3 regions of the Streptosporangium sp. NPDC003464 genome follow, and region 3 is predicted to be linked to each of the others. Evidence: riboswitches for the same ligand, from Rfam matches in the RefSeq annotation. Region 3 holds a riboswitch; each other region holds the start of a gene.
What was found. Region 3 has a riboswitch for cobalamin ahead of ACWDS7_RS42640 (ribonucleoside-diphosphate reductase subunit alpha). Riboswitches for the same ligand answer to the same signal wherever they lie in the genome.

Region 1 (3,266 bases), on a different contig from region 3:
CGAGCGGACCGAGGCTACCGATCAGCGCGCCGCCGCGGCCGCCACCGAACGTCAGGCGCTGCGCGAGGTTCGCGAGCACGCCGAGGCACGCGTCGCGACGGAAAAGGACGCAGATCAGGCCCGCGCCGAGCGCGACACGCTACGCGCGGAGGCGGACTGACTGCGCCAAGCGGCTGCTGAGCAGGGCGAGCGCCTAGCGGCGCGCGAGGGCGAGCTGACTCGCGCACTGGCCGAGGCCGTCGCCGCCGGGGAGCGGCTGGCGCAGGAACGCACGCACAGCACGGCCCTGGAGGTGCGGCTGACCGAAGCCACGGCGGAGGTGGCTGCGGCCCGGTAGGAGACCCGCGACCTCCGCGCTGAGGCCGCCACCTCCAGGGTGTCCGGGCGAGTGACGAAGTCCAGCCCGATCGCCTCGACCGCGGTGGAGGCGACCACCTTCAACGCCTCGGCCGCGACGGTGCCGAAGTAGGTGGCCAGCAGGATCTTCGGGCGGCTGGACAGCCCGCCCAGGCGGCGGTAGGCCCGCTCGAGTGCTTCGACCTCCCGCGCGCCGAGATCCCCGGCCAGTGCCGGCTCGTCCAGCTGCACCCACTGCGCGCCGGCTCCAGCGAGCCGCTCCAGCAGCTCGGCATAGACCTCCACCAGGGCGCCCAGCAGATCCAGCGGCACGAACCCCTCAGGCGAGCCCGGCGCGGCCTTGGCCAGCAGAAGGTAGGTCAGCGGGCCGACCAGCACCGGCCGGGTCTCGACCCCCAGGGTCTTGGCCTCGAGGTACTCGGCCACGGGCTTCGCCTGCGCGCCGTCGGCGAGCCGGAACCGGGCGTCCAGGGACAGCTCGGGGACGATGTAGTGGTAGTTGGTGTCGAACCACTTGGTCATCTCCAGCGCCGGGATGTCTGCGGTGCCGCGCGCCATCGCGAAATACCGCTCCAGGCCGGACAGCGCCCGGTACCGGTCGGGGACCGCGTCGACCATGACGCTGGTGTCCAGCACGTGATCGTAGAAGGAGAAGGTGTTCGACGGGATCGTCCCCAGGCCGGAGTCCCGCAGCTCGGTCCACACCGCCCGCCGCAGCGTCGAGGCCGTGGACTGCAGTTCCTCTTCGCCGACGCGCCCGGCCCAGTACTCCTCGGTGACGAATTTGAGCTCTCGGTGCGCGCCGATGCGCGGATACCCGAGGGTCGTCGTTGTCATGGCAGCTTCCCTCGCTATTGCCAGGATGCGGCCGGGCAGGAGGAAGAAGCGCACAGCAGGCAGGTCCTGCGGGCGCGTCCCAGGCCCTCCCACGAGGCCGCGAACCACCGCGCACCGGTCGGTGCACGGGCGGAAGGCAGGTCTTCGGACTCGCGGGCACCACACCTGAACAAGGCGTGACCTACTGACCGTCGCTTCCCAGGCCACAGGCCCAGTGCGTATGACGGCGGTCGTTCCCACTCACCGCTGCGGGGCAGTCCCGGATTCCCACCGGATTCCCTCTTACGACGTCCGCACCCGGTCGGGCACGGACGAACCATCCACAGCGGGATTCTAGCCAGCCGGTGCGCTGAGCGGACACCGCCGTCGTAAGGGTAGGCCGGTCGAACGGGCGCCTCCGTCGCGCTGACCGGCTGAGAAGAACCGTGCGGTGCTCCGAATGGGATTCACCACATCACCGGTATTCAGTGAATTGATGGCTTCGTGTAATGATGACGGAAAGGCGAGCGCGGTCGAGGAAGCCGGTGTGAATCCGGCGCGGTACCGCCACTGTGATCGGCGAGCGGATCCCCATACGGCCACTGCCCCACTCCGGGGTGGGAAGGCGGGGACGAGCCTCGACCCGAGAGCCAGGAGACTCACGCGGTCGCCTCCTCGACAGAACTGGGGCGGATCTCCCCGGAGAGGAGCGGGTCGGCGTGCCCGATGGGCCGATGAACAGCGCGCCGCGCGGCGGTGCCGCGTGGCCGGTGCGCCGACGCGTGCCCGGAGACGTCTCCCGGGCCGGTTTCCGCCGCCTTCCGACAGGACCGCCCCATGGTGCAGATTCCGTGAGAGGAACCATCCATGACGGGCAGACGCCCTTTGTCCCTGCTGCTCTCCGCCGTACTCCTCGCCGGCTGCGGCGGCGCGCCCGCTGAGGTCAAGGCCTCCGCCGCGGCGTCCACCGCACCGGTCGCGGGGTTCCCGGTCACCATCGACAACTGCGGCGTCAAGACGACGTACGAGCGCCCGCCGCGGCGGGCGGTCTCGCTCAACCAGCACGCCACCGAGGTGATGCTGGCGCTGGGGCTGCAGCAGGCGATGATCGGCACCGGCTACCTCGATGACAAGATCCTTCCCGAGTACCAGGCCGCCTACAACGGGATCAAGGTGCTCGCCAAGGGGTACCCCTCTCACGAGGCGCTGCTGGCTGCCGAGCCCGACTTCGTCTACGGCGGCTTCTCCAGCACCTTCGACGAGAAGGAGGGCCGCAGCCGCGACGCGCTGGGCAAGGCCGGGATCGACACCTACCTCAACATCGAGGACTGCCCGACCGGCCCGGTGACCCTGGACCTGATGGACCAGGAGATCCACAACGTCGCCGCGATCTTCGGTGTGCGCGATCGGGCCGATTCCCTCATCACCCGCCTGCGCGCGCCACTGGCACAGGTCAAGGAGAAGCTCGCCGGGGTGAGCCCGGTCAAGCTGTTCGTCTACGACAGCGGTGACAAGACCGCGTTCACCGCCGGCGGCAAGGGCGTCGGCAACGACGTCATCACGCTGGCGGGCGCGCGGAACCTGTTCGCCGACGTGGACAAGGCGTGGGGTGACGTGTCGTTCGAGCAGGTCGCCGAGCGGGCGCCCGACTGGATCGTCATCTACGACTACGGCGACCAGTCGGTGGCCGACAAGAAGAGGTTCCTGCTGTCGAACCCGGCGCTCGCGGACGTGCCGGCGATCAAGGAGCAGCGGTTCGCGGTGCTGCCGCTGTCGTCGGTCGTGCTCGGGGTCCGGGCGCCGTCGGCGGTGGAGTCGCTGGCCCGGCAGATCCATGCCGGCCGGTTCAAGTGAGCGAGCTGACCAAGGTCTCCCGGACCGCCGACGCCCGAGCCACCGCACCTCTCGCGCGGCGCCCTGGCCTGCCGTACCCGCTGGTGCTGCTGTTGTGCGCGCTGTTGCTGGGCGGGGCGGCCACGGCGGGGATCGCGGCCGGGTCGATCAGCCTGCCCGCCGGGCAGGTGTGGGGCATCTTGTTGCACCGGCTCCATCCCGCGCTGGCCGAGCCGGTCTGGGCTCCGGTCCGGGAGACC
Region 2 (3,266 bases), on a different contig from region 3:
CCGCTCGCGCATCACCGCCAGCAGCCGCACCAGGCTCGCCGGGGTGTCCAGGCCGACGGCGTTGCCGATCCGGGAGTGCTTGGTGGGATAGGCCGACAGCATCAGCACGATCCGCCGCTCACCGGCCGGGATGTGCCGGAGCGCGGCGTGCCGTACCGCGATGCCGGCCACCCGGGAGGCCCGCTCCGGGTCGGCGACGTAGACGGTCAGCCCGTCGTCGTCGATCTCCTTGAAGGAGAAGGGCACCGTGATGATCCGGCCGTCGAACTCGGGGATCGCGACCTGGGTCGCCGCGTCGAGCGGGGACAGGCCGTCGTCGCTGTCCTCCCAGGCGGACCGGCTGCTCGTCAGGCACAGGCCCTGCAGGATCGGCACGTCCAGCCCGGCGAGCGCGCCGACGTCCCAGGCCTCGTCGTCGCCGCCGGCCGACGCGGTGGCCGGGCGGGTGCCGCCGGCCGCGAGCACGGTCACCACCAGGGCGTCCACCGTGCCGAGGACCTCCAGCAGGCCGGGCTCCGCGCTGCGCAGCGAGGCGCAGTAGACGGGCAGCGCCCGGCCCCCCGCGTCCTCGACCGCCGAGCAGAGGGTCTCCACGAACGCGGTGTTCCCGGCGACGTGGTGGGCCCGGTAGTAGAGCACGCCGATGACCGGCCCGTCCTCGCGGCGGGCCACGCGCTCCAACACCCCCCAGGCGGGGGTGGGGGCGGGCGCGGCGAACCCGTGCCCGGTCAGCAGCAGGGTGTCGGACAGGAACCGGTGGAGCTCGGTGAGGTTGGCCGGGCCGCCGTGGGCGAGGTAGGCGTGCGCCTCGGCGCAGACCCCGCCGGGAACGGTGGACAGCTCCATCAGCTCGGCGTCGGGCGCCTGCTCGCCGCCGAGCACGACGACGGGCCGGGACCCGGCGAGCAGGGCGTCCAGGCCCTCCTCCCAGGCGCGGCGGCCGCCGAGCAGCCGGACCACCACCAGGTCGGCGCCGTCGAGAAGGGGCGGCAGGTCAGCCGCGGCGAGCCGGGCGGGGTTGCCCAGCCGGTAGTCGGCGCCGCTCGCGCGGGCGCTGAGCAGGTCGGTGTCGGAGGTCGAGAGCAGGAGGATCACGCGCCGCACCCCCGCGGAGACGGCGTGGTACGGCTCGGCGGGGCCACGGGGTGGCCCGGGAACGGCGAAAAGCGCACAGGGCTTCCTCCCTCGGGGTCCTCGCCCCGGGTCGTCGTCGGCTACGACGGCTGGAGTCTCCTGGCTCCCGGATCGATGCTCCCCCCGGCCTTCCCGTCCGTCTCCGGACAGTGGCCTGAGTGGGGTTCGCTCCCCGGTCACAGTGGCGGGACCGCGCCGGTTTCACACCGGCTTCCTCCCTTGCCGTCGCCAACGATCAGACTACGGCAGCCCCGTTCATTGCAAGAAACTGGCTTAACATCCTCTCCGTGGTCATTGGCGACTTTTCCGGACGATCGCGACCCGACGCATGTCCCGGGGCGCTCCAGGTGCATGCCGCGGCCGACGGCGGCCTGGCGCGGATCCGCGTCCCCGGCGGCCGGCTGACGGCCTCCCAGCTGCGCGGACTCGCCGACGCGGCGGCCGTCCACGGCACCGGCGTCATCGAGCTGACCTCCCGTGCGAACGTCCAGGTGCGCGGGCTCGGCGAGGGGGACGGATTCGCGGCGCGCATGGCGGAGGCCGGGCTGCTGCCCTCGCCCACCCACGAACGGATCCGCAACGTCCTGGCCTCCCCGCTGACCGGCTGCGACGCGGAGGGGATCCTCGACGTCGGCCCGCTGGTCTCCGAGCTGGACCGGCGGCTGTGCGCCCGGCCCGGCCTGGCCGGCCTGCCGGGGCGGTTCCTGTTCGCCCTCGACGACGGCCGGGGGGACGTGGCCTGGCTCGGCCCCGACGCCGGGATGCTGCCGACCGGCCCGGAGGAGGCCGCCCTCGTCCTCGCGGGCGCCGACAGCGGCCTGCGCGTGCCGGTGACCTCGGCGGTCACCGCCCTGCTCGCCGCGGCCGAGGCGTTCCTGGCCGAGCTCGCCGCCCGGGGCGTGCACGCCTGGCGGATCGGCGAGCTGCCCGGCGGCGCGGAGCCGGTCGCGGCCCGGGTCCGCGCCGCCCTGGAGACCGGAGGGGCCGGCCCGGTACGGCTCCGCCCGCCCGCGGAACGCGTCCGGACCCCGCCGCCGGCCGTGGCGGGGGGACCGGTGGGAGCCGTCCGGCAGCCCGGCGGGCGGGTGGCCCTGGGCGTCGCGGTGCCGCTGGGCCGGCTGACCCCTGCCCAGGCGGAGCTCCTGGCCGGCCTGGCCTCCGCCGACGGGGTACGGCTGACGCCGTGGCGGGGCGTGGTCCTGCCCGGTCTGGCCCGCGTGGACCTCCCCCGGGCACTCGCCCGGCTGACGGAGGCCGGCCTGGTCACCGACCCCGGCTCCCCGTGGATCGGCGTGACGGCCTGCACCGGCCGCCCCGGCTGCGCCAAATCCCTGGCCGACGTGCAGGCCGACGCGGCCCGCGCCACCGTGCCCGCCGGGGACGGGGCCGCCGGGACGCCGGGGACGGTCGCCCCCCGTGCGGCGGACCGGCCGCGCACCGGTACGCTCCCCGTGCACTGGGCGGGCTGCGACAGGCGCTGCGGTCGCCCCCGGGGGCGGGTCGCGGACGTGGTCGCCACCGGCGACGGCTACCGCGTGGACCTCGACGGCCGGAGCCTGAACTGTGCGGACATCGAAGAGACCACGGCCGCGGTGACGGCCGCCAGAGGGGGATCGTGACCGACTACGTCCGCGACGGCGCGGAGATCTACCGCCGCTCCTTCGCCACCATCCGCGCCGAGACGGATCTGAGCGGCCTGCCCCCGGACGTCGCCCAGGTGGCGGTCCGGATGATCCACGCCTGTGGGATGGTCGACCTGGTCGCCGACCTCGGCTGGTCGCCCGGCGTCGTGGCCTCGGCGCGCGCGGCCCTGCGGGCGGGCGCGCCGGTGCTGTGCGACGCGATGATGGTCGCCTCCGGGGTGACCCGCCGCCGCCTGCCCGCCGGCAACGAGGTGATCTGCACGCTGGGCGAGCCGGGCGTGCCGGAGCTCGCCGCACGGCTGGGCACCACCCGCAGCGCCGCCGCGCTGGAGCTGTGGCGCGACCGGCTGGAGGGCTCCGTGGTCGCGATCGGGAACGCGCCGACCGCGCTGTTCCGGCTGCTGGAGATGGTCGAGGAGGGCGCCGGCCGGCCGGCCGCCGTGCTCGGGATCCCGGTCGGCTTCATCGGCGCCGCCGAGTCGAAGCTGG
Region 3 (3,266 bases):
CTCCCGACAGGGTCTCGCGCTTGAAGACGTTGGAGACCTGGGGCTCGATGCACTCGTAGCAGCCCGCGATGGAGGCGATGGTGGCCGTGGGCGCGATCGCGATCATCAACGAGTTGCGGAGGCCGGTCTCGGCGATCCGCTCCCTGAGGCGCGTCCACTCCGGCGAGCCGCCGGCCCCGTAGTGGTCGGGGTGGAGCACGCCGCCGGCGGCCCTGGTCTCGTCGTAGGAGGGGTGGCGCCCCCGCTCGACGGCCAGGTCCGCGGAGGTGCCGTAGGCGGCCAGCGCGATCTCTTCGGAGATGCGGGTGGACAGCTCCAGCGCCTGCGGGGAGTCGAACGGCAGCCGCAGCGTGAAGAACACATCCGCCAGGCCCATCACGCCCAGGCCGATCGGCCGCCACTTCCGGTTGGCCGCCTCGGCCTCCGGGGTCGGGTAGAAGCCCAGGTCGATGGTCCGGTCCAGGAACCGCACGGCGGTGCGGACGGTCCGGCGCAGCCGCGGCCAGTCGACGTCCTGACCGGCCAGGTGGGCGGCGAGGTTGATCGAGCCCAGGTTGCAGACGGCCGTCTCGGCGTCGTTGGTGACCTCCAGGATCTCGGTGCAGAGGTTCGACAGGTGGATGACGTTCTCCGGGCGGGCCGTCTGGTTGGAGGTCCGGTTGGCGGCGTCCTTGAAGGTCATCCAGCCGTTGCCGGTCTGGGCCAGGGTGCGCATCATCCGGCCGTACAGGGACCGGGCCGGGATCTGCTTGACGGAGCGGCCCTCGGCCTCGGCGGCCCGGTAGGCCTCGTCGAAGGCGGCGCCGTACAGGTCGGTGAGGTGCGGGACCTCCTTGGGGTCGAACAGCGACCACATGCCGTCGGCCTCGACCCGGCGCATGAACTCGTCGGGGATCCAGTTGGCCAGGTTCAGGTTGTGCGTGCGGCGGGCCTCCTCGCCGGTGTTGTCACGCAGTTCGAGGAACTCCTCGATGTCGGCGTGCCAGGTCTCCAGGTAGACGCAGGCCGCGCCCTTGCGGCGGCCGCCCTGGTTGACCGCGGCGACGCTGGAGTCCAGCGTGCGCAGCCACGGCACGATGCCGTTGGAGTGGCCGTTGGTGCCCCGGATCAGCGAACCCCGCGAGCGGACCCGGGTCCAGGAGATGCCGATCCCGCCGGCGTACTTCGACAGCCGCGCGACCTGCCCGTAGCGCTCGTAGATCGCCTCCAGCTCGTCACGGGGCGAGTCGAGCAGGAAGCAGGACGACAGCTGGGGCCTGCGCGAGCCGGAGTTGAACAGGGTGGGCGAGCTCGGCAGGTAGGACAGGGTGGACATGAGCGCGTAGAGCTCGCCGGCCTCCTCCACCGTCTCCGACAGGCCACAGGCCACCCGGAGGAAGAAGTGCTGCGGGCGCTCCAGGACCTTGCGGGTCTGCGGGTGGCGCAGCAGGTAGCGGTCGTAGACCGTGCGCAGCCCGAAGTACTCGAACCGGCCGTCGGCCGCCCCGTCCACCAGCGCGTCCAGCGCCGCGGCGTTGGCGGCCACGAAGGCGGCCAGCCCGTCCTGGATCAGCCCGGCCGCGTGGGTCGCGGCGACGGACTCGGAGAAGGTCCGGACGCCGTGCCCGGCGGCCTCCTCGGCGATCAGCTCCGCCAGCAGCCCGGCGGCGATCTTGGAGTTCTCCGGGTCGGCGATCACCCGGGCGGCGGCCTCCTCGATGGCCAGCCGGCGGTCGACCGGGCCGTTGCCGGTCTCCTTGGCGACGTCGACCAAGGTCTGTGTCACGTGCTACCCCTCGCGCGCTCGAATTCCCCGTACGGCTCTCGCCGGAAGGGCGCACGCGTCAGAGAACGGCCCCGGGCACGCCGGACCGCCTCATCACGCGGGCCCTCCCTCGAGGCCCTGAACGATCTCCGTGGTCGGGTCCGCCTCACCCGGCACGCTCCGGGCCGCTCCACGCGTCCCTCGGTGCCCGGCTCGGCTCCCTCTCCACACGTCGCCGGCAGGTCTTCGGACTCACGGGCGTCTGGCGCATGCCTACCGGCCGTCGCTTCCCAGGCAGGTGCGCCCAGTGCTCCATGACGGCTTTCGTTCCCGTTCACCGCTGCGGGGCAGTCCCGGAATCTCACCGGGTTCCCTCTTGCCTCACCCCCAGAGGGGCGAACCAGCAACGAGCAGGATCCTACATGTAGTGCTGCCGGACGCAACTACCCCAACAGCTTGTGCCGATGGTGCTCAGCAGTCCGAGCTCGTCGAGCACCTCCCGGGTCCGGCGCGTCTCCGTGACGAGCCACTGGCGGAAGTCGTCCCCGCTCAGATAGACCCGGTTCCAGCCGTTGGCCGCACAGATCGCCCGCCAGCGGGACGAGGCGTCGACGCGGTCGCACAGGGCGACGGCCACGTCCCTGTCGTCGGAACTCATGCCGCGGGGGCCGAGCACGCCGCACCAGTCGGTGTACTCCAGCCGGACGTCCAGCTCCATCAGCGTCGGGGCGTCGATCCCGTCGATCCGCTCGGCGGAGGAGACCACCAGCGGCCGCAGCCGGCCCTCGGCGATCTCGGGCACGAAGGAGCGGGCGGAGCCCAGCAGCGCGGCCACCCTGCCGTCGTGGAGGGCGTGCACACCCTCGGCCCCGCTGGAGTAGCCGGCGTAGTCCAGCAGCCGGGTGTCCACCCCCAGGCACTTGCCGATCATGCCGTAGAGCACGTGGTCGGAGCCGCCCTCCATCCGGCCGCCCACCGTCAGCCCGGCCGGGTCGCGGCGGAGCACCGCGGCGAGGTTCTCGAAGGTGCGCAGGCGGGAGTTCTCCGGGACGACCAGGGCCGCCCAGTCGCCGACCAGGCGGGCCAGGGGGGTGGTGGACTCCACCACGGAGGCGGTGTTGGCGATCTCCGCGCCGGCCACCATCGGCATCCCGGTGAGCAGCAGCCTGCCCGCGTACGTGAACGGGTCGTGGGCGGCGGCGAACGCCCCCAGCGCGGCGGCGCCCAGGCTGCCCGGGTAGTTGCCCACCTCGACCTTCCGCGCCAGCCCGTCGCCGGTCAGCACCGCGGCCAGCGCGCGGGCGGCCCGGTCCCAGCCCTGCCCGCGGGCGGCGGGCGCGATGACGGTCAGCCGTCCCGCCAGCGGCACGCGGGGGTCCGCCGCCCCGCCGCAGCCACCGCAGCCGCCGGCGACCATGACCCCCAGGGCGAGCGCGAAGAACCGCCTACGGTACATAAGCGCCCCTTCCCCCAGACCCCCCAATACTTCAGGTTACAGACACGTCACTTTGTGTCACACATT

Region 1: it holds a riboswitch for cobalamin, as region 3 does, so the genes downstream of both, ACWDS7_RS42035 (ABC transporter substrate-binding protein) here and ACWDS7_RS42640 (ribonucleoside-diphosphate reductase subunit alpha) in region 3, are expected to answer to the same signal.
Region 2: it holds a riboswitch for cobalamin, as region 3 does, so the genes downstream of both, cobN (cobaltochelatase subunit CobN) here and ACWDS7_RS42640 (ribonucleoside-diphosphate reductase subunit alpha) in region 3, are expected to answer to the same signal.

What each region holds. Positions count from the first base shown of each region.
Region 1 covers NZ_JBSFPS010000316.1:2,025-5,290, reverse strand. Annotated here, with positions in the region: gene ACWDS7_RS42045 (hypothetical protein) at 1-160, shown strand, start outside; gene ACWDS7_RS42040 (hypothetical protein) at 115-1,194, opposite strand; cobalamin riboswitch at 1,313-1,530, opposite strand; cobalamin riboswitch at 1,661-1,854, shown strand; gene ACWDS7_RS42035 (ABC transporter substrate-binding protein) at 2,041-3,027, shown strand; gene ACWDS7_RS42030 (FecCD family ABC transporter permease) at 3,024-3,266, shown strand, end outside.
Region 2 covers NZ_JBSFPS010000247.1:2,890-6,155, reverse strand. Annotated here, with positions in the region: gene cobN (cobaltochelatase subunit CobN) at 1-1,095, opposite strand, end outside; cobalamin riboswitch at 1,210-1,398, opposite strand; gene cobG (precorrin-3B synthase) at 1,422-2,753, shown strand; gene ACWDS7_RS37910 (precorrin-8X methylmutase) at 2,750-3,266, shown strand, end outside.
Region 3 covers NZ_JBSFPS010000327.1:4,263-7,528, forward strand. Annotated here, with positions in the region: gene ACWDS7_RS42640 (ribonucleoside-diphosphate reductase subunit alpha) at 1-1,765, opposite strand, end outside; cobalamin riboswitch at 1,965-2,164, opposite strand; gene ACWDS7_RS42645 (Bug family tripartite tricarboxylate transporter substrate binding protein) at 2,163-3,200, opposite strand.